4 regions of the Streptomyces sp. NPDC001816 genome follow, and region 3 is predicted to be linked to each of the others. Evidence: riboswitches for the same ligand, from Rfam matches in the RefSeq annotation. Region 3 holds a riboswitch; each other region holds the start of a gene.
What was found. Region 3 has a riboswitch for cobalamin ahead of ACFYZZ_RS10730 (SpoIIE family protein phosphatase). Riboswitches for the same ligand answer to the same signal wherever they lie in the genome.
Positions count from the first base shown of each region.

Region 1 (4,297 bases), on a different contig from region 3:
GCACCCGGGCGGGGACGGCGGCGGTACGGCCGTAGCCGCGGGCGTCCATCGCGGCCGCGAGGGCGACCGAACGTTCCAACGCGCCCTCCAGGACCGGCAGTCCGACCTGGAGCAGGCCCCGTACCCCGCGGTCCGGGCGGCCGCGCAGCCGGCGGGCGGCGCGCAGCCGCTGGACGTCGGCGATCAGGTGCGGCGCGAAAGTGAGCGCTACGACCACGGCCACGCCTGTCTCGTACAGGGCGCCGGGCAGGGACTTGAGCAGACGCGCCGGGCTGGCCAGGGCGTTGGCGGCGCCGACACAGATGAGGAGGGCGGCGAGCTGCAGGCCGTTGTAGCCGGCGAAGAGCAGCGCTTCCGCGGTGACCTCACCGCCGAGCTGGATGCCCTGCGCCCAGTGGGGGAGGGGCACTTCGGGGAGGGTGAGCAGGACGTGCGTACCGGGGACGGGGGAGCCGAGGACGACCGTGAACGCGAGGCGGATGAGCAGCACGGCGACGGCGAGCTTGGCGAAGGCGGCGTAGGAGCGGGCCCAGGGCGCGCTGGAGCGGTGGGTGGCCACCACGTAGCCCGCCGCAGCTATGAGGAGGCCGAGGAGGAGCGGGTTGGTGGTCCGGGTGGCGGCCGTACCGAGCCCGAGCGACCAGAGCCACCAGGCACCGGGGTGGAGTGGGGCGCGGTGCTGGTGCCGGGCGGGGGTGGGTTTCGCTTGCCCGCGCTTGCGGGGTGCCGACCAGGGGCGCGGGGAACTGCGCGACCAGCCCCCACCCGCCCGCGCCCGGAAACTACGCATCCCTGCGCCGCCGGGCCTGCCACACCGCCGCCCCCGCCAGGAGAACGACCGCGCCCACGCCGATCGGCAGGCCGAGGGAGGGGCCGCTGTCCTTCTGCCGGGGCTTCTCGTCGGCAGCCGTCGGCTTCTTCTCCGTGCCGTCGGCGGACACCTGCTCCCCGCAGCCCTTGTGGGGATACCCGGCGATCGCGCACAACAGGGCGTTGGTGTCGTAGCGGAGCGGCTTCGCGGTGGCTGCCAGGGCCTCGGCCGTCGTCGCGTCGGGGGAGACGCGCGCGCAGGCGGTGCGGCGGGTCGGCGGGGTCTCGCCGGACGGGGCGTCCGCGGGCGTGCCGAAGTCGATGACGAGGGCGACCCGCTTCGTACCCGGCTTCGCGGGCGTCCCCGCGCAGATCGTGGCGAAGTCCGCCGTGCCGCGCGGCCGGCTGGCGTCCGCGGAGTCCTCGCTCACCGCGAAGCGGAAGCCCTGGATCGCGCCGTCGTCGGGACGGGCGGTCGACGGGCCCTGGGTGGCGTACGTCCAGCGGCCGCCGTCCCGCTCCCAGAACGACCAGTAGCGGTAACCGGTGGCGTGCGCCTGGGCGGCACCGGCGAGGAGGACGAGCGCGGCGACCAGCAGGGCCGCGGCACGGCGGACGGCGGTCACAGCTGCTGCCGCTTCCGGCGGCCGCTGAGCAGGATGCCGATGCCGACGCCGAAGACGAGGCCGGCACCTACGATCCACCAGACACCGGTGCCCGAGTCGTGCTCGGCGCGCTTGCCGGGCTCCGCGGTGGCGGCGGCCTTCTGCGGCGCCGGGCCCGTCGCGTTGAGCGCCTGCGCCAGGTCCGTGCCGCCGAAGTCGTGCGGGTCCTCACCCATCGCGTGCGCGGCGAAGACCAGCTCGGCGTAGGCGGCCGGGCCGCTCTGCTCCGCCCACTTCGCCGCGTTCTTCTCCAGCCAGGCGTACGGCTTCTTCGCCTGCCCCGCCCAGCCCTTCGCGGCGAGCGCGACGACCGCGTCCGCCGTGTTGCCGTAGTCGGGCTGGTCCTTGGCCCCGGGCAGGGCGGACTTCAGGTACCCGTCGGAGTTCATGGCCTTCCCCAGGTAAGCGGCGCCGTCGCTCGCCACCTCGGCCGGGGTGGGCTTGTCGGAGTTGCGGCAGATGGAGCTCTGCTCCGGGGCCTTCCCGGCCTTCGGCGCGAACCCCTTGTCGAGCGCGCCCAGCACGCCGGCCGCCGTCGCGTCCGCGTTGGCGACCAGCTTGCCCTTCTTGTCCGGCTGGTAGGCGAGCGCTCCGCCCCCGGTGCCGTCGCACGGCAGGGAGAACTTGGCCAGCAGCTCGTACGGGCTCTTGCCCCGAACGTGCAGCTTGGCGGGGTCCTGGCCGACCGCGGCGAACGCGCCGATGACGACTCCGGTGGAGTTGGTGTCGCTGGGAGCGCCGGGTGAGTAGCCCCAGCCGCCGTCCTCGTTCTGCAGCGTCGTCAGCCAGACCAGGGCCTTGCGGACCTCGGCGTCGTGACCGCCGACCGCCTGCAGCGCCTGGACGGCGGCGGCCGTGCTGTTGGTGTCGGGCTGGGCGCCGCCCTTGCCCTCGCAGGGCTTGGCGGTGTCGGCCCGGAACGCGGCGAAGCCGCCCTTGTCGCACTGCTGCCCGACCAGCCAGTCCACGGCCGAGCCGGCCGGGCGGTAGCCGAGCGTCCGCTGGGCGAGCAGGGCGAGCGACTGGCGCCAGACACCGTCGTACGTGGGGTCCGTCTTGCCGAACAGACCGGCCGGGATCGTCACCTTCGCAGGCGCGGACGGGGACGGGCCGGCGGCCATGGCGGGTGCGGCGGCGGCCAGCACACCTACGGCGGCGAGAGCCGCTGCACTGCGGCGGACGTTCATGGTCGGCGACTGCCTCTCCTGCGGGGAACCGGCAGCGCACGGGAACACCCGGGCGGCTCGGCTCCGTAAACCTCGACGGTGCCGTGCGCTGCGGGTCGCCGCGCACGCGAGCCGGTCAACGTCCCGGGCGGGGCAGTCCGGCTCACCGTCCGGGGCGGACGATTTACGGTTGCGGGTCAGCGCCGGAATTGCACCGGCTTCCCCCCGTACGGGTGTGATGACGACGCCGCCACTTTACCGGCAGCCGTGCGCGCGCTGAGGGGTGGCTGTGGGCACAGCGGGACGGTGACTAGGGTCACGGCCATGACAGCTACGGGGAGACTGCTGGGGTCGGGGCGTTCAGCCGATGTGTACGAGATCGACGAGGCGTGGGTGCTGCGCCGGGACCGCGAGGGCTGGGGGGACGCGGCCGCCGAGGGGGCCGTGATGGAGCACGTGCGCAGGCATGGGTACCCGGCGCCCCGGGTGCGGCACTCCGGCTCGCGCACCGACCTGGTGATGGAGCGGCTGTCCGGGCCGACGATGCTGAGCGGGTTCGCCGAGGGCCGGATCGACGCCCGGGAGGCGGGCGCGCTGCTGGCCCGGCTGCTGCGGCAGTTGCACGCGGTGCCCGGTCGGGACGCCGATGACCCTGAGGCCCGCGTGCTGCATCTGGACCTGCACCCGGACAACGTGATGCTCACCCCGGACGGGCCCCGGGTCATCGACTGGTCCAACGCCGAGGATGGGCGTCCGGGGCTCGACTGGGGCATGACCGCGGTGATCCTCGCTCAAGTCGCCGTCGGCGGCGAACCGCTCGCCCCTCCGGCCCTCGCGATGCTCACGGCCCTGCTCGCCGACCCCTCCGATCTCACGGAAGCGGGACTGGCCGAGGCCCGCCGGCGCCGGGCGGTCAATCCGACGATGAGCCGCCGGGAGGTCGAACTGCTCGGGGATGCCGAGAAGTTGATCCGGTCGCTGGCTTTCTAGTGCCGGGACACTGGTCCGCATGCGGCCGGGCCGTGGGGCCGACGGCCGCGCTCAGGTGGTGGGCCATGTGGCGCAGGGTGTGAGTGGAGTCCGTGGGGGTTTCGCCCTTTGCCGCCCAGTGGCGAGGGGGTCTTCGGGGTCTGCGTGGGCGGCTGCTGTGACGTGGTTGCTGGGTTGCGAGGTGAGGGCGATGCGGTCGGGTGGTGGGCGCGAGGTCGAGGGGGTGTAGCCGGTGCGGGTGTTGGCCTGCTAGGCGGCGTACGGCTGGGCCGGTGGGGTGACGGCCACGGTCAGGTGGCGGGCCATGCGGCGCAGGGTGTGCGCGCAGTCCGTCGGGGTCTCGCCCTCCGCCACCCAGTGCGCGAGGCGGTCCTCGGGGTCGGCGTGGGCGGCCGCCGTGACGTGGTCGCCGGGCTGCCGGGTGAGGACCATGCGCTCGGCGGACGGCTCGTACGCGGCGGCCGGGTCCATGTCCAGGTGGGTCAGCCGGCCGGTCGTGGCCGGGTAGGCGAACTGGATCGAGGCCGCCCGCTGCCGGGTCGGCGCCAGGTCAGGGAGCCGGCCGACGGCCAGAGCGGCGGCGGCTCGGGCGAGGTCGACTCCGGTGGCCCGCTCGACCAGCAGCGGGATCAGATCGCCGGGCAGGTGCGGGACGACGTCCGTGAC
Region 1 covers NZ_JBIATY010000003.1:57,401-61,697, reverse strand. The annotation lists gene ACFYZZ_RS11280 (CbiQ family ECF transporter T component) at 1-790, opposite strand, end outside; gene ACFYZZ_RS11275 (SCO2322 family protein) at 783-1,436, opposite strand; gene ACFYZZ_RS11270 (prenyltransferase/squalene oxidase repeat-containing protein) at 1,433-2,662, opposite strand; cobalamin riboswitch at 2,772-2,907, opposite strand; gene ACFYZZ_RS11265 (phosphotransferase family protein) at 2,966-3,631, shown strand; gene ACFYZZ_RS11260 (hypothetical protein) at 3,881-4,297, opposite strand, start outside.
Region 1: linked by a shared signal. The riboswitch ahead of ACFYZZ_RS11270 (prenyltransferase/squalene oxidase repeat-containing protein) and the one ahead of ACFYZZ_RS10730 (SpoIIE family protein phosphatase) in region 3 are both predicted to bind cobalamin.

Region 2 (4,297 bases), on a different contig from region 3:
AAGGTAGGTGTCGAGCAGTGTCAGATAGAACTGGACGTGCACGGCCTCCTCGAAGAGCTGGCGCGACAGGTACAGGCGCGCCTCCGGGGAGTTGATGTGCTTGTACAGCGTCAGCACCAGGTTGTTCGCGACGATCGAGTCGCCCGTCGCGAAGAAGGCCACCAGGCGGCCGATCAGGTGCTGCTCGGCCGGTGTCAGCTTGGCGAGGTCGGCGACGTCCGAGTGGAGGTCGACCTCCTCGACGGTCCAGGTGTTCTTGATGGCGTCCCGGTAGCGCTCGTAGAAGTCGGGGTAGCGCATGGGGCGCAGCGTCAGCTCGAAGCCCGGGTCGAGCAGGTTGGTGTTACGGCTGGACATTACTGGCAGGCCTCGCAGGACTCGGGGTTCTCAAGGGAGCAGGCGACGGCGTCGGGGTCGGCGACCTGCTGCACGGGGATGGTGGTCTGGGTCTGCGCCTGGGCGGCCCGGGCGATGCGGGTCGCCGGGCGGGAGCGCAGGTAGTACGTCGTCTTCAGGCCCTGCTTCCAGGCGTACGCGTACATCGAGGAGAGCTTGCCGATCGTCGGCGTCTCCATGAACAGGTTCAGGGACTGCGACTGGTCCAGGAACGGGGTGCGGGCCGCGGCCATGTCGATCAGGCCGCGCTGCGGGATCTCCCACGCCGTGCGGTACAGCGCCCGCACGTCGGCCGGGATCCACGCGAAGCCCTGCACCGAGCCGTTGGAGTCGCGCAGCGCCTCACGGGTGCGCGCGTCCCAGACGCCCAGCTCCTTGAGGTCCTGCACCAGGTAGGAGTTGACCTGCAGGAACTCGCCGGACAGCGTCTCGCGCTTGAACAGGTTGGAGACCTGCGGCTCGATGCACTCGTACACGCCCGCGATGGACGCGATGGTGGCGGTCGGGGCGATCGCCAGCAGCAGCGAGTTGCGCATGCCGACCGCGGCGATCCGCTCGCGCAGGGCCGCCCAGCGCTCGGGCCAGGTCAGGCGAACGCTCGGGAAATGGTCGGGGTGCAGGACACCGCGGGCGGTGCGGGTCTTCTCCCAGGCCGGCAGCGCGCCGCCCCGCTCGGCCAGGTCGGCGGAGGCCTCGTACGCGGCGAGCATGATCCGCTCGGCGATCCGTGTCGACAGGGCCTTGGCCTCGGCGGAGTCGAAGGGCAGGCGCAGCTTGAAGAAGACGTCCTGCAGACCCATCGCACCCAGGCCCACCGGACGCCACCTGGCGTTGGAGCGGCCCGCCTGCTCGGTCGGGTAGAAGTTGATGTCGACCACGCGGTCGAGGAAGGTGACGGCCGTGCGGACGGTCTCGTCGAGGCGCTCCCAGTCGATGTCCCCGCCCTGCACGAAGGCACCGAGGTTGACCGAACCCAGGTTGCAGACCGCCGTCTCGCCGTCGTCGGTGACCTCCAGGATCTCCGTGCAGAGGTTCGAGGAGTGGACGACGTGGCCCGCCTCGGCCGTCTGGTTGGCGGTGCGGTTGGCGGCGTCCTTGAAGGTCATCCAGCCGTTGCCGGTCTGCGCGAGGGTGCGCATCATGCGGCCGTACAGGTCACGGGCCGGGATGGTCTTCTTCGCGAGCCCGTTCGCCTCCGCCTTGCGGTACGCGGCGTCGAACTCCTCGCCCCACAGGTCGACCAGCTCCGGCACGTCCGCCGGGGAGAACAGCGACCACTGCTCGTCGGCGTTGACCCGGCGCATGAACTCGTCCGGGATCCAGTGCGCGAGGTTGAGGTTGTGCGTACGGCGGGCGTCCTCACCGGTGTTGTCGCGCAGCTCCAGGAACTCCTCGATGTCGGAGTGCCAGGTCTCCAGGTACACCGCGGCCGCGCCCTTGCGCCTTCCGCCCTGGTTCACGGCGGCCACCGAGGCGTCCAGGGTCTTCAGGAACGGGACGATGCCGTTGGAGTGCCCGTTGGTGCCGCGGATCAGCGAACCGCGGCTGCGGATGCGGGAGTACGAAAGACCGATGCCGCCGGCGTGCTTGGAGAGCCGGGCGACCTGGTGGTAGCGGTCGTAGATGGAGTCCAGCTCGTCCAGCGGGGAGTCGAGGAGGTAGCAGGACGACATCTGGGGGTGCCGCGTGCCGGAGTTGAAGAGCGTGGGGGAGGAGGGCAGGTAGTCGAGGCGGCTCATGAGCCCGTAGAGCGCGGCGACTTCGTCGACGGAGCGGGTCGTGTCGTCCTCGGCGAGACCCGCGGCGACGCGCAGCATGAAGTGCTGGGGCGTCTCGATCACCTGGCGGGTGAGGGGGTGGCGCAGCAGGTAGCGGCTGTGCAGGGTGCGCAGGCCGAAGTAGCCGAAGCGGTCGTCGCCGTCCGCGTCGATCAGCGTGTCCAGACGCTCGGCGTGCAGCCGTACGAACTCCGCCGTGCGGTCGGCGACCAGGCCCTCGCGGTGGCCCACGGCGACGGACTCGGTGAAGGACGTCACGCCCTGCGAGGCGGCCTCGGCGCGGATCGAGATGGTCAGCAGCCGGGCGGCCAGCCGGGAGTAGGCGGGGTCGTCGGAGATGAGGCCGGCGGCCGCCTCCGTGGCCAGCTCGCGCAACTCCGCCTCGTCGGCCCGGGCGGACCGGCCCCGCAGCGCGGCCGCGGCGACCCGGCCGGGGTCGGCGTCGGGGAGGTCGGCGGTCAGCTCGGTCAGGGTCCGCAGCAGCGCGGCACCGGGACCGTCGGTCTCCACCGGAGCTGCGGTCGCCTGGACGGCTGAAGCCGGGTCGGCTGGCGCGATGGTCACGTGGGGCTCTCCCTCGCTCGGCACAGGGCCTGGCGGAGGGCAGGGGCAGCACGAGCGCGCACGGCGTCGCGTCCACCGGCCCACTCCACGAGGCCCGGACGTCTGAAGGCACCCGGACCGGACGGCCGGGCGCGCGCTGACGGCAGGTCCTCGGACTGAACAGGCGTGCGGAAGCACGCAAGTACACCGTTGCGGGACAGTTCCGGATTCGCACCGGATTCCCCTGCGGCGACAGCGAGGATGAGCATACATCTAGTGCCGGGTTGTGGTGTCACCCCCAGATGTTGTGTCTGTTGCGTGTCGTGACGGCTTCAGAGGGTCAACAGCGGGCCGCCGTGGTGCTTGTTGTCGGCGGCCCGCTGCGGGTGCCTAGGGGGTTGCATTCGGCGTCAGTTCCGCCTGGACCCCCGCGTCGCCCGCGTCCGCCGTGTAGTCCTCGGGGCGGGTCTCGTCGATGCCCTCGGGGGCCTTCAGGGCCTTCAGCGCGAAGGTCAGGACCACCGTGACGGCGACGTTCAGCACGAAGGCCGTGAGGCCGATGTAGCCGATCTCACCGATGCCCGGGATCTCCTTGGAGTTGCCGCCGAAGTGCTTCTGCGTCGGCGAGGCCACCCCGTACGCGGCGAACGTGCCGTAGACCATGCCGACCGCCCAGCCGGCCAGCAGCGCCCAGCGGTGGCACCAGCGGGTGAACAGGCCGCCGACCAGGGCCGGGAAGGTCTGCAGGATCCAGATGCCGCCCAGCAGCTGGAAGTTGATGGCGACCGTCTTGTCCATGGTGAGCACGAAGACCAGGGCGCCGACCTTGACCAGCAGCGACACGAGCTTGGAGACCTGGGCCTCCTGCTTCGGCGTGGCGTCCGGCCTGATGAAGTCCTTGTAGATGTTGCGGGTGAAGAGGTTCGCCGCCGCGATGGACATGATGGCCGCGGGCACGAGGGCGCCGATGCCGATCGCCGCGAACGCCACGCCCGCGAACCAGTCCGGGAACATGTCCTCGAACAGCTGCGGAATCGCCAACTGCCCGTTGGTGACGTTCACCCCGGCCGCGATCGCCATGAAGCCGAGCAGCGCGAGCAGGCCCAGCATCAGCGAGTACAGCGGCAGGATCGTGGTGTTGCGCCGGATCACCTCACGGCTCCTGGACGAGAGCGTCGCGGTGATCGAGTGCGGGTACATGAACAGCGCGAGCGCCGAACCGAGCGCCAGCGTGGCGTACGTCCACTGGCCCGCGGGGGCCGGTACGAGCCCGCCCGCACCCGCCTTCGTGAACTTCTCGCCGGCCTTGGCGAAGATGTCGTCGAACCCGCCCAGCTTGATCGGGATGTAGATGATCGCCACCGCGATGACGATGTAGATCAGCGTGTCCTTGACGAACGCGATCAGCGCGGGGGCGCGCAGGCCCGACGAGTACGTGTACGCGGCCAGCACGCCGAAGGCGATGAGCAGCGGCAGGTCCTTCACGAACCAGTTGGTGTTCTCGCCGCCGCCGACGCCCATCACGTCCAGCACCGCCTGGATGCCGACGAGCTGGAGCGCGATGTACGGCATCGTCGCGA
Region 2 covers NZ_JBIATY010000008.1:186,895-191,191, forward strand. The annotation lists gene ACFYZZ_RS28090 (ribonucleotide-diphosphate reductase subunit beta) at 1-357, opposite strand, end outside; gene ACFYZZ_RS28095 (ribonucleoside-diphosphate reductase subunit alpha) at 357-2,738, opposite strand; cobalamin riboswitch at 2,862-3,006, opposite strand; gene mctP (monocarboxylate uptake permease MctP) at 3,108-4,297, opposite strand, start outside.
Region 2: linked by a shared signal. The riboswitch ahead of ACFYZZ_RS28095 (ribonucleoside-diphosphate reductase subunit alpha) and the one ahead of ACFYZZ_RS10730 (SpoIIE family protein phosphatase) in region 3 are both predicted to bind cobalamin.

Region 3 (4,297 bases):
CGATCTGCCGGGAGTTCGTGTGGAGGTCACGGGTCCCTGGGCGCCGTATTCCTTCACCGATCCCCTCGCGCTCGACGAACACCAGGAGGGAGCCGGCCGGCGGTGAGCCAATACGGAGGGTACGAGGATCGCCCGGTCGTCCAGCCGCAAGTCGCGCTGATCGATTTGCTGGACCGGCTGCTCAGCGGCGGTGTGGTCCTCACTGGCGATCTTGTACTGTCCATTGCCGACATCGACCTGGTGAGGATCTCGCTGCGCGCTGTGATCGTCTCCATCCGCGAGCAGCTGGACGACGAGTGGGCGACGATGTATCCGCCGAGGAGCGGGGGCGGTCACCGTGACACGACGTGACGAGGGGCCGCCCGCCGACCGGCTGCGGGAGGTGGCCGAGGCCGCGAGCAGGGCGTTCTCACTGCTGCCCGCCCGGCCTGACGAGATCTCCGCGCCCACGTCCAGCCGCGGCCAGACCGCCGCACGGCGACTGCGCGCCGATCCGGACACCGTGGAACGGGACCTGGTCAAACTGGTTCTGACCATCGTCGAGCTGCTGCGCCAGCTGATGGAGCGACAGGCCCTGCACCGGGTCGATGAGGGTGACCTCACCGAGGAGCAGGAAGAACGGCTCGGTCTGACCCTGATGCTGCTCCACGACCGGATGTCCGAACTCTGCGACCACTACGGCCTCACGCTCGCCGACCTCAACATCGACCTGGGACCACTGGGGACGCTGCTTCCCCCGTGAAGGCTGCGTCGGTCGCCGTTGTGCACCCTCGTACGGCCCTGAGACGGCCCGAGGCTCGGCCTGTTGGATGGGCTCTGACGTCACAGCTCAGGATGCCGGTGGAGCACGGTCGTGCCACGCTGGGAGAGGTTGCGCCGCTCCGAGCGTTCGGTGGACGCATGGCCCTGCCACACAAGGACTCCGACATGGCCCGTGACGCCGTCCCACTCAGAACGGCCAATGCGAACCCACGGCCGTGGCACGCAGCCGCGTCGGGTACGACCGTCCTCGCAGCAGCACTGATGATCTTCGGTGTGCGGCACTGCACAAGCACGGTCTTGATCACTGACGCCAGGTAGGTGGCCCATCTGGTCGTCTTGGCCGAGTCAGGCTGCTGTGGCTACGCGTGCTGGTGGCGGCGCGGTGGTGAAGGGGCGGTTGTCGCGAAGAAGAGCCCACAGAACGGCGGCGCGGCGGCGTGCGAGGGCGATGACGGCGGCGCGGCTGGGTGCGGAAGGCATCGCTGATCTGCCGGTCGAGCTGCTTCAACCGGCACCTGTCTGTGTCAAGCGGTTCGGGCAGCCTCCGTGCTTCGGCAGTCGCGGATGAGCTGGCGACAGATCACATCCGGGCGGGACCGGGCGAGTCGTCAACCGCGGGTGATGCTCGTTCATGCCGCCCTCGTCGCAGGCAACGCCCAGGCGATTGATGAACGCCGGCTCGCTGCATGCCAGGACCCGCCGCAACTGCTCCCGCCACTGCGTGTAGTAGGCACCTGCGTCGGGTCGTTGTGCTGCCATGCCGAGATCAACGAGTGTCGGCGGGCAAGAGGTTGTACGCCGGACGGGCAGAGTCCTGACGTCGGTTGCGGCACCTGGCCGCGGGCGCCGACCGGATCAGGTGCCGGCCGGTGGGGTGGAGCGCAGGGCGAGCAACGCGATGTCGTCGGTGCTGTCGGCGCCGAGCCCCCTCAGCAGTTCGTCGCAGAAGACGTCCAGGGGCTCGCGGGCGAGGGCGGCGGCGTGCTGGCGCAGCCGGGTCAGCCCGTGGTCGAGGGATTCGCCGCGGCGCTCGATCAGTCCGTTGGCGAACAGCAACACGGTGGAATGGGCGGGCAGCTCGTCGATGGCGGTCGGGCGCCGGTGCTCGGCATCCATGCCGATCAGCAGCCCCGCGCCCGTCTCCAGAGGACTCTGCCTCCTCCTCCCGGTGCCCTCGGCGCTCTGAGGTTGAGCAGGACGACGTCACATGTAGAGCCGCGCCCTGCCTGGTCGCGGCCCGTCCGCGAGTCGGTCTCCCGCTCGCGGGCCCGCTGCGCCCCTGGCTGAGGAGTCCGCGGTCGCGGCTCCAACCCTTCGGCGTGGAGATAGGGGGTCCGACAGCAAAGATGCCCAACACTTTCCGAGTTGGGCATCAGGTCCGTGCGCGCGCTGTCCCGGTGCCCTGCCGAAGGACCCGGCCAGGCGCCGGGTTCGTTCGGGCAGGCAGGTCCTCGGATTCTCCGGCCAGGGAGGTACACCGTTGTGGGACAGTTCCGGATTCTCACCGGATTTCCCTGCGACTGCTCGACTCGACTGTACCGCTGGCCCGGCGAGGTGCGCGGGACCACCGTCGGCGGTCTTGCACCGCCTCGTGCCACCGTGCGTGGTGACGGCAGGAACCGTTCGTCTTACTGATCATTTCAGAATGAAGTGCTTGGCCAGACGGTTGTGCGCTGCGAACATGCGATCTCCACTGGGCAGTGGAGGACCCAGCACCTGATGACGCAGTGTCGGCTCTGGCGGCTCGCATAGGCTGGCCGGTCTCATCCGACGCACCGCGACGAGGATCAGCCCATGTGCAGCAGCACCAGGATCCGCCTGATAGAGCCCGCCGATGCCGCCCCGATCGCCGCGCATAGAGTGCGGGACTTCGAGGCTTTCCGGCCGTGGGAACCGGCCCAGCCGGCCGACTTCTTCACCCCGGAGGGCCAGGCGGAGCGGATCGACAGGCTGCTGGCCGGATACCGGGCCGGCGCGGCCTGGCCGGGTGTGGTACTCGCCGACGACCGGGTGATCGGGCAGGTCACCGTCGGAGGCATTCTGCCGCAGCCCCACCTTCGCCGCGGTTCCGTTGGTTACTGGATCGCCAGCGTCGCCCAAAATCAAGGGCACGCCGGGCGCGCCGTCGGGCTTGTACTCCAGGTGATGACGGACGAACTCGGGTTGCACCGCGCTGAGGCGTCCACCAATCTGGAGAATCTGCCGTCGCAACGGGTGCTGCGCCGCAACGGGTTCAGCCCGTACGGCGTCGCACACTCCTCGATCTTTCTCGACGGGAGCTGGCGGGATGGGCTGCTGTGGGAGCGGGTCCTGGGCGACTGACTGATCGTTTCACAACGAGGTCTGCAGGCGGCGGAGGCATATGAGGCTGCAGGCCAGTTCGAGCAGGCCGTGATGGAGGTCAGCACGTCTTTCGTAGCGGATGCGGAGTCGTTTGAACTGGTGAAGCCAGGCGAAGGCGCGCTGGACTACCCAGCGGACCTTGCCCAGTCCGGAGCCGTGGGCGGCATCGCGTCGGGCGATCACGGGTTTGATGCCGCGTTTCCACAGCAGGCGGCGGTACTTGTCGAAGTCATAGCCCCGGTCGGCGTACAGTCGCCGGGGCTTGCGCCGAGGGCGTCCCCGCAGGCCCCGGATCGGGGGAACCGCGTTCAGCAGGGGCAGAAGCTGGGTGACGTCGTGCCGGTTGCCGCCGGTGAGCGTGACGGCGAGCGGGGTTCCGTGCCGGTCGACGATCAGACATCCGATGGGGTTAAGCGGTCAAGCTGCGGCAGTGAGGATGGGCTCGGGGCGGGAGGGGAAGGCGATGGTTTCGTCGTAGTGGACTTGTTTGTCGAGGCAGTGGTGCAAGCACCCGATCATGCGGTTGAAGAGATTTCGCAGGGCTGAGATGTGCCGGTCGCCGGTGGTGCGTCTGCGGTCGTAGTGAGCCCTGGCGCCGACTGAGGCCGTCAGGGACGCGAACGACCAGACGTAGCCGGCAGCAGCGAGACGCTGGTTCTTGATCCGGCGGGCCCTGACGGAGACGCTCTTGCCGGATGCCCGGGTCACTGGTGCTGCTCCGGCGTAGGACTTGAGGGCCCTGGCATCGGCAAAGCGGGATCGGTCGTCTCCGATCTCAGCGAGCACACGGGCGCCGGTGAGGGAGCCGAGTCCGGGGAAGCTGGTGATGATGTCGGCGTCCGGGTGTGTCTCAAAAGCTTCCACCGCGGCTTCGGCGAGCTCCTCTGCGCTGGTGCAGGCGGCGTCCAATTTTCGGAGCAGTGTCAGGGCCTGGTGGCCCATCGCGTCTTCGACCAGCGGGAGTTGGCGCATTTGAGGGGCTCGTAGGACCGCGTGTAGGCGCGTGGCCTCGGCCTCGATCCCGCGTTGGCGTCCGGCTCTTTTCAGTGCGGCCCGCAGCTGGGTTTTGGTCAGCCGGGCGGCCCGGGCCGGAGTGGGTGCGGCTGCCAGCAGCGCGCGGGCGACGGATGAGCACAGGCCGCCGAGGATCGGCTGGACGGCGGCGAGGTAGCCGGGGAAGTATTCGTGCAGG
Region 3 covers NZ_JBIATY010000002.1:1,019,838-1,024,134, forward strand. The annotation lists gene ACFYZZ_RS10715 (GvpL/GvpF family gas vesicle protein) at 1-106, shown strand, start outside; gene ACFYZZ_RS10720 (gas vesicle protein) at 103-351, shown strand; gene ACFYZZ_RS10725 (gas vesicle protein K) at 338-742, shown strand; gene ACFYZZ_RS10730 (SpoIIE family protein phosphatase) at 1,618-1,878, opposite strand; cobalamin riboswitch at 2,187-2,320, opposite strand; gene ACFYZZ_RS10735 (GNAT family N-acetyltransferase) at 2,557-3,084, shown strand; partial or broken gene ACFYZZ_RS10740 (IS5 family transposase) at 3,094-3,501, opposite strand; gene ACFYZZ_RS10745 (IS110 family transposase) at 3,523-4,297, opposite strand, start outside.

Region 4 (4,297 bases), on a different contig from region 3:
GGACATGAGCGGGACCGCGCAGACGGCGACCCGCAGCACGTCCTCGCCGACGGGCGGGGCGGTGTTCGACTCCCGCACGGTCCCGCGCAGGGAGACCCGCAGTCCGTCCTCCTCGTCGATGCCGAGCCCGTGCCGGAACGGCAGCACGCCGTAGGTGTGCCGCCCGGTGAGCCCGTGCAGCATGTCCAACCCCGGCTCCAGCAGGCTGACATCCCCGCGGAACTTGTTGACCAGGAACCCGGCGACCAACTCCTGGTCCTCCTGGGACAGCAGCGCGACGGTCCCGAAGAAGGAGGCGAACACGCCCCCGCGGTCGATGTCGCCCACCACCAGCACGGGCAGCCGCGCGTTCCGCGCGATCCCCATGTTCACGATGTCGGTGCGCCGCAGATTGATCTCCGCGGGCGAACCGGCCCCCTCACAGATCACCGCGTCATACGTGCCCCGCAACTCGGCAAGACAGTCCAGCACCGTGCCGAGCAGCCGCTGTTGGCGCCCCCCGTGGTACCCGCGCGCGCTCAGCTCGCCCACCGGCTTGCCGAGCAGCACCACCTGACTGCTCTGCTCGCCACCGGGCTTGAGCAGCACGGGGTTCATCAGCGCGGTCGGCTCGACACGGCAGGCCTGGGCCTGCATGGCCTGAGCCCGCCCGATCTCTGCACCCTCCCGGGTCACGAACGAGTTGAGGGACATGTTCTGCGCCTTGAAGGGCGCGACCTTGACGCCCTGGCGCACCAGCCACCGGCAGATCCCGGCCGTCACGACGCTCTTGCCGGCGTCGGAGGTGGTGCCGGCGACGAGCAGACCACCGTTCACTTGCCACGTCCCTTCACGAGTCGGCGCGCGGCGACCGTGACGCCGAGCGCGAGCAGGCCGACCCGGCGGGAGAGCCGTACGGCCCGGTCGATGTCGGTGACCCGGACCGCCCGCCCGGTGTCCCCGCCCAGTACGGGCCGGTGTTCGACGCGCCCGCCGTAGGAGAGCGTCCCGCCCAGCCGCACGCCGAGGGCACCCGCGAACGAGGCCTCGACGGGCCCGGCGTTGGGACTCGGGTGCTTGCGGGCGTCCGCCCGCCAGGCACGCAACGCGCCGCGGGGGTCCGGTCCGGCCGCGGCGGCGAGCACGGCGGTCAGCCGCGCCCCCGGCCACCCGACGACGTCGTCGAGCCGGGCGGAGGCCCAGCCGTAGCGCCGGAAGCGGGCCGACTTGTGCCCCACCATCGCGTCCAGGGTGTTGACGGCCCGGAACCCGAGCAGCCCCGGCACCCCGCCCACCGCACCCCACACCAGCGCACCCACCACGGCGTCGGAGGTGTTCTCGGCGACGGACTCCACGACCGCTCGGGCGATCCCGTCGGCGTCGAGGGCCTGCGGATCCCGCCCGCACAGATGCGGCAGCCGCGCCCGGGCCGCCTCGACGTCCCCGGCCTCCAGCGCGCGCCCGACGGTCCGTGCCTCCCGGGCGAGCGAAGTACCGCCGACCACGGCCCAGGTGGCGGCGGCGGTCAGCGCGACGGAAGCGACGGGGGAGCGGCGCACGGCCCGCTCGGCCACGGCCCCCAGCGCGACGGCGCCTCCGGCGCACACGACGGTGTGCAGCGCACCCCAGCCGCGGTGGTCGTGCCACAGCGCGCGCTCCACGGCGGCGGCAGCCCGCCCGAACGCGGCGACCGGATGCCCGCGGCGCGGATCGCCGAGGACCAGGTCGCCGACGAGGCCGGCGGCGGCGCCGTACGCGTAGAAGCGATCGGCACCCATCGGCTCAGCCGGCCGTCGGGGCAGGCAGGGCCTGGTTACTGAACCTCAATCGGCAGCCGCGCATGGCGATATGTCCTCACTCAGGGTGTCCACGCCCTGGTTCGACGAGACCGGCGGTGAGAGTTCCTGGCTCCCGGGGATTTCTTCCCCGGTGACAGTGGCGGGACCGCGCCGGATTCGCACCGGCTTCCTCTCCTGCCGCCGTACATGGCCCGGGCAGTCCACCACGCGCCCGGAAGGGCCGTCAACTTGCCTTTGACCTGGGAAGCCGGACTGTGCTGAGGCCCACATCGCCGGCCCGCCGGGCAGCGCCGAGCGACCGGGTTGCGGTGAATTCCGCTCCCTCGGACGGCATTCGGGGATCCCGCTCGCGCTCACGGACCGTGATCGCCTGCAAGAGCGCGTACGTCGCGTACGTCTTATACGGGATGCAACGGTCGCGGGGCCGCGGCGGACACACGTCCGCCCTGTCGCTCCGACTGAATCGGTGCCGACAGGGCGGACGATGGAGAATTCGGCGTCAGGGCTTCGCCACGATCAGATAGATCCCGTACGCCACCGCGGCCGCACAAGCCGCGAAGCACACGTACGCACCGGTCACGGCCAGCGCCGCGGACCCACCCTGCGCCGTGGCCTTCTCGCGGCGCGAGAGGCCGTTGACGCCGAGGGTGAACAGCGCCACCAGGCCCACCGTGAACGCGAGGCTGACGCCGAAGACGGAGCCGAGAGCCGCCCAGTCGATCTTCATGGGGATGCTTCCTTCAGTTTCCGGGCGGTCAGACTGCGGCGGCCGGCGGAGTCGCCGGAGCCGGTTCGGTGGTGGCCTGGGCCGGGATCGTGACCGACAGGTCCTCGGCGACGATGCCCGCGGGCGGCGGGGTCACCGCGGCGATGGCGGTGGTCACCACGCCGGCCGGCTCCACCGTGTCGTCGACGACGTTGGTGTGGTCGACGACCTCGCGGCGGGAGATCTTCCAGATGGCGGCGCTGGCGCCGACCAGGAAGACGGCGACGGCGGCGGTGCCCCAGTCACCCAGGTCCATGACGGACTCGGCGCCCGCGCCGACCAGCGCGGCGGCCGGCAGGGTCAGCGCCCAGGCGATGAACATGCGGGTCGCGGTGGACCAGCGGACCACACCGCCCTTGCGGCCCAGACCCGCACCCATCACCGAGCCGGAGACGACGTGGGTGGTGGAGAGGGAGAAGCCGAGGTGCGAGGAGGCCAGGATGGCCGTGGCCGCGCTGGTCTGGGCGGCGAAGCCCTGTCGCGGCTCGAGGTCGGTCAGGCCCTTGCCCATGGTGCGGATGATCCGCCAGCCGCCGATGTAGGTGCCGAGCGCGATCGCCAGACCCGCGGAGAGGATCACCCAGGTGGGAGGGTTGGAGTCGGGGGCGATGGCGCCGCCCGCGACGAGGGCGAGGGTGATGATGCCCATCGTCTTCTGCGCGTCGTTGGTGCCGTGGGCGAGGGAGACCAGACCGGCGGAGGCGATCTGACCGGCGCGGTAGCCCTTGCGGGTGGCCTCGCCGTCGGCGTTCTTGCCGATGCCGTAGGAGAAGCGGGTGGCCAGCATCGCGGCGAGACCCGCGACGATCGGCGCGGCGACCGCCGGGAGCAGCACCTTGGTGACGAGCACGTCACTGTGGACGGCCCCGAAGCCAGCGGAGGCGACGGTGGCGCCGATCAGGCCGCCCATCAGGGCGTGCGAGGAGCTGGACGGCAGTCCCACCAGCCAGGTCAGCAGGTTCCAGAGGATCGCGCCGACCAGGGCGGCGAATATGACCTCGGGACGGATGCCGTTCTCATCGACAAGGCCCTTGGAGATCGTGTTGGCGACCTCCACGGAGAGGAAAGCGCCTACAAGGTTGAGGGCGGCGGACATGGCCACCGCGACCTTGGGCTTGAGCGCACCGGTCGAGATGGTCGTGGCCATCGCGTTGGCGGTGTCGTGAAAACCGTTCGTGAAATCGAACGCGAGTGCGGTTACCACCACAATCGCGAGGATCAGCGAGAAGTTTTCCATTTACCCAGGCAATCGTTCGAGGTCATTGGCTGTTGGACCGTAGGCAACCTGGGTGAACGGAAGGTGAACTGGGGCAGGCGTGAGGGTGTCGTCAAAGGATGGCTGGGATGTCGTTCGCGTCCGACACCCCAGGCGCCCCTTGGCTACCAACCCTGCGCGAAGGCCTGCAGCAGGCTCGGCGGCCCGTTGAAGAGATTCTGGTCACCCGGCAGACCGCCCTCGGTGCCGAACTGCCAGAAGGTCCAGTGCGACCAGCCGCCCGGCAGTTCTCCCGGGTCCGACGTGCCGTGCCGGGCGATCCACAGGGGGTGGTCCGCGGCGAAGGCGCGGCTGTCGCCGGTGCAGGCCTGCCACCAGTCGGCGGTGGTGTAGATGACCGGACGCCGGCCGGTCTCCCGCTCGACCTCGTCGCTGAAGGAGCGGATCCAGTCGACCATCCGCGTCCGGTCCAGCCGGTAGCACTCGTTCTTGTCGTCGTACGGGTTGTACTCGATGTCGAGCGCGGGCGGCAGTGTC
Region 4 covers NZ_JBIATY010000013.1:63,236-67,532, reverse strand. The annotation lists gene ACFYZZ_RS35690 (cobyric acid synthase) at 1-816, opposite strand, end outside; gene ACFYZZ_RS35685 (cobalamin biosynthesis protein) at 813-1,757, opposite strand; cobalamin riboswitch at 1,857-1,999, opposite strand; gene ACFYZZ_RS35680 (hypothetical protein) at 2,278-2,505, opposite strand; gene ACFYZZ_RS35675 (anion permease) at 2,534-3,781, opposite strand; gene ACFYZZ_RS35670 (lysozyme) at 3,925-4,297, opposite strand, start outside.
Region 4: linked by a shared signal. The riboswitch ahead of ACFYZZ_RS35685 (cobalamin biosynthesis protein) and the one ahead of ACFYZZ_RS10730 (SpoIIE family protein phosphatase) in region 3 are both predicted to bind cobalamin.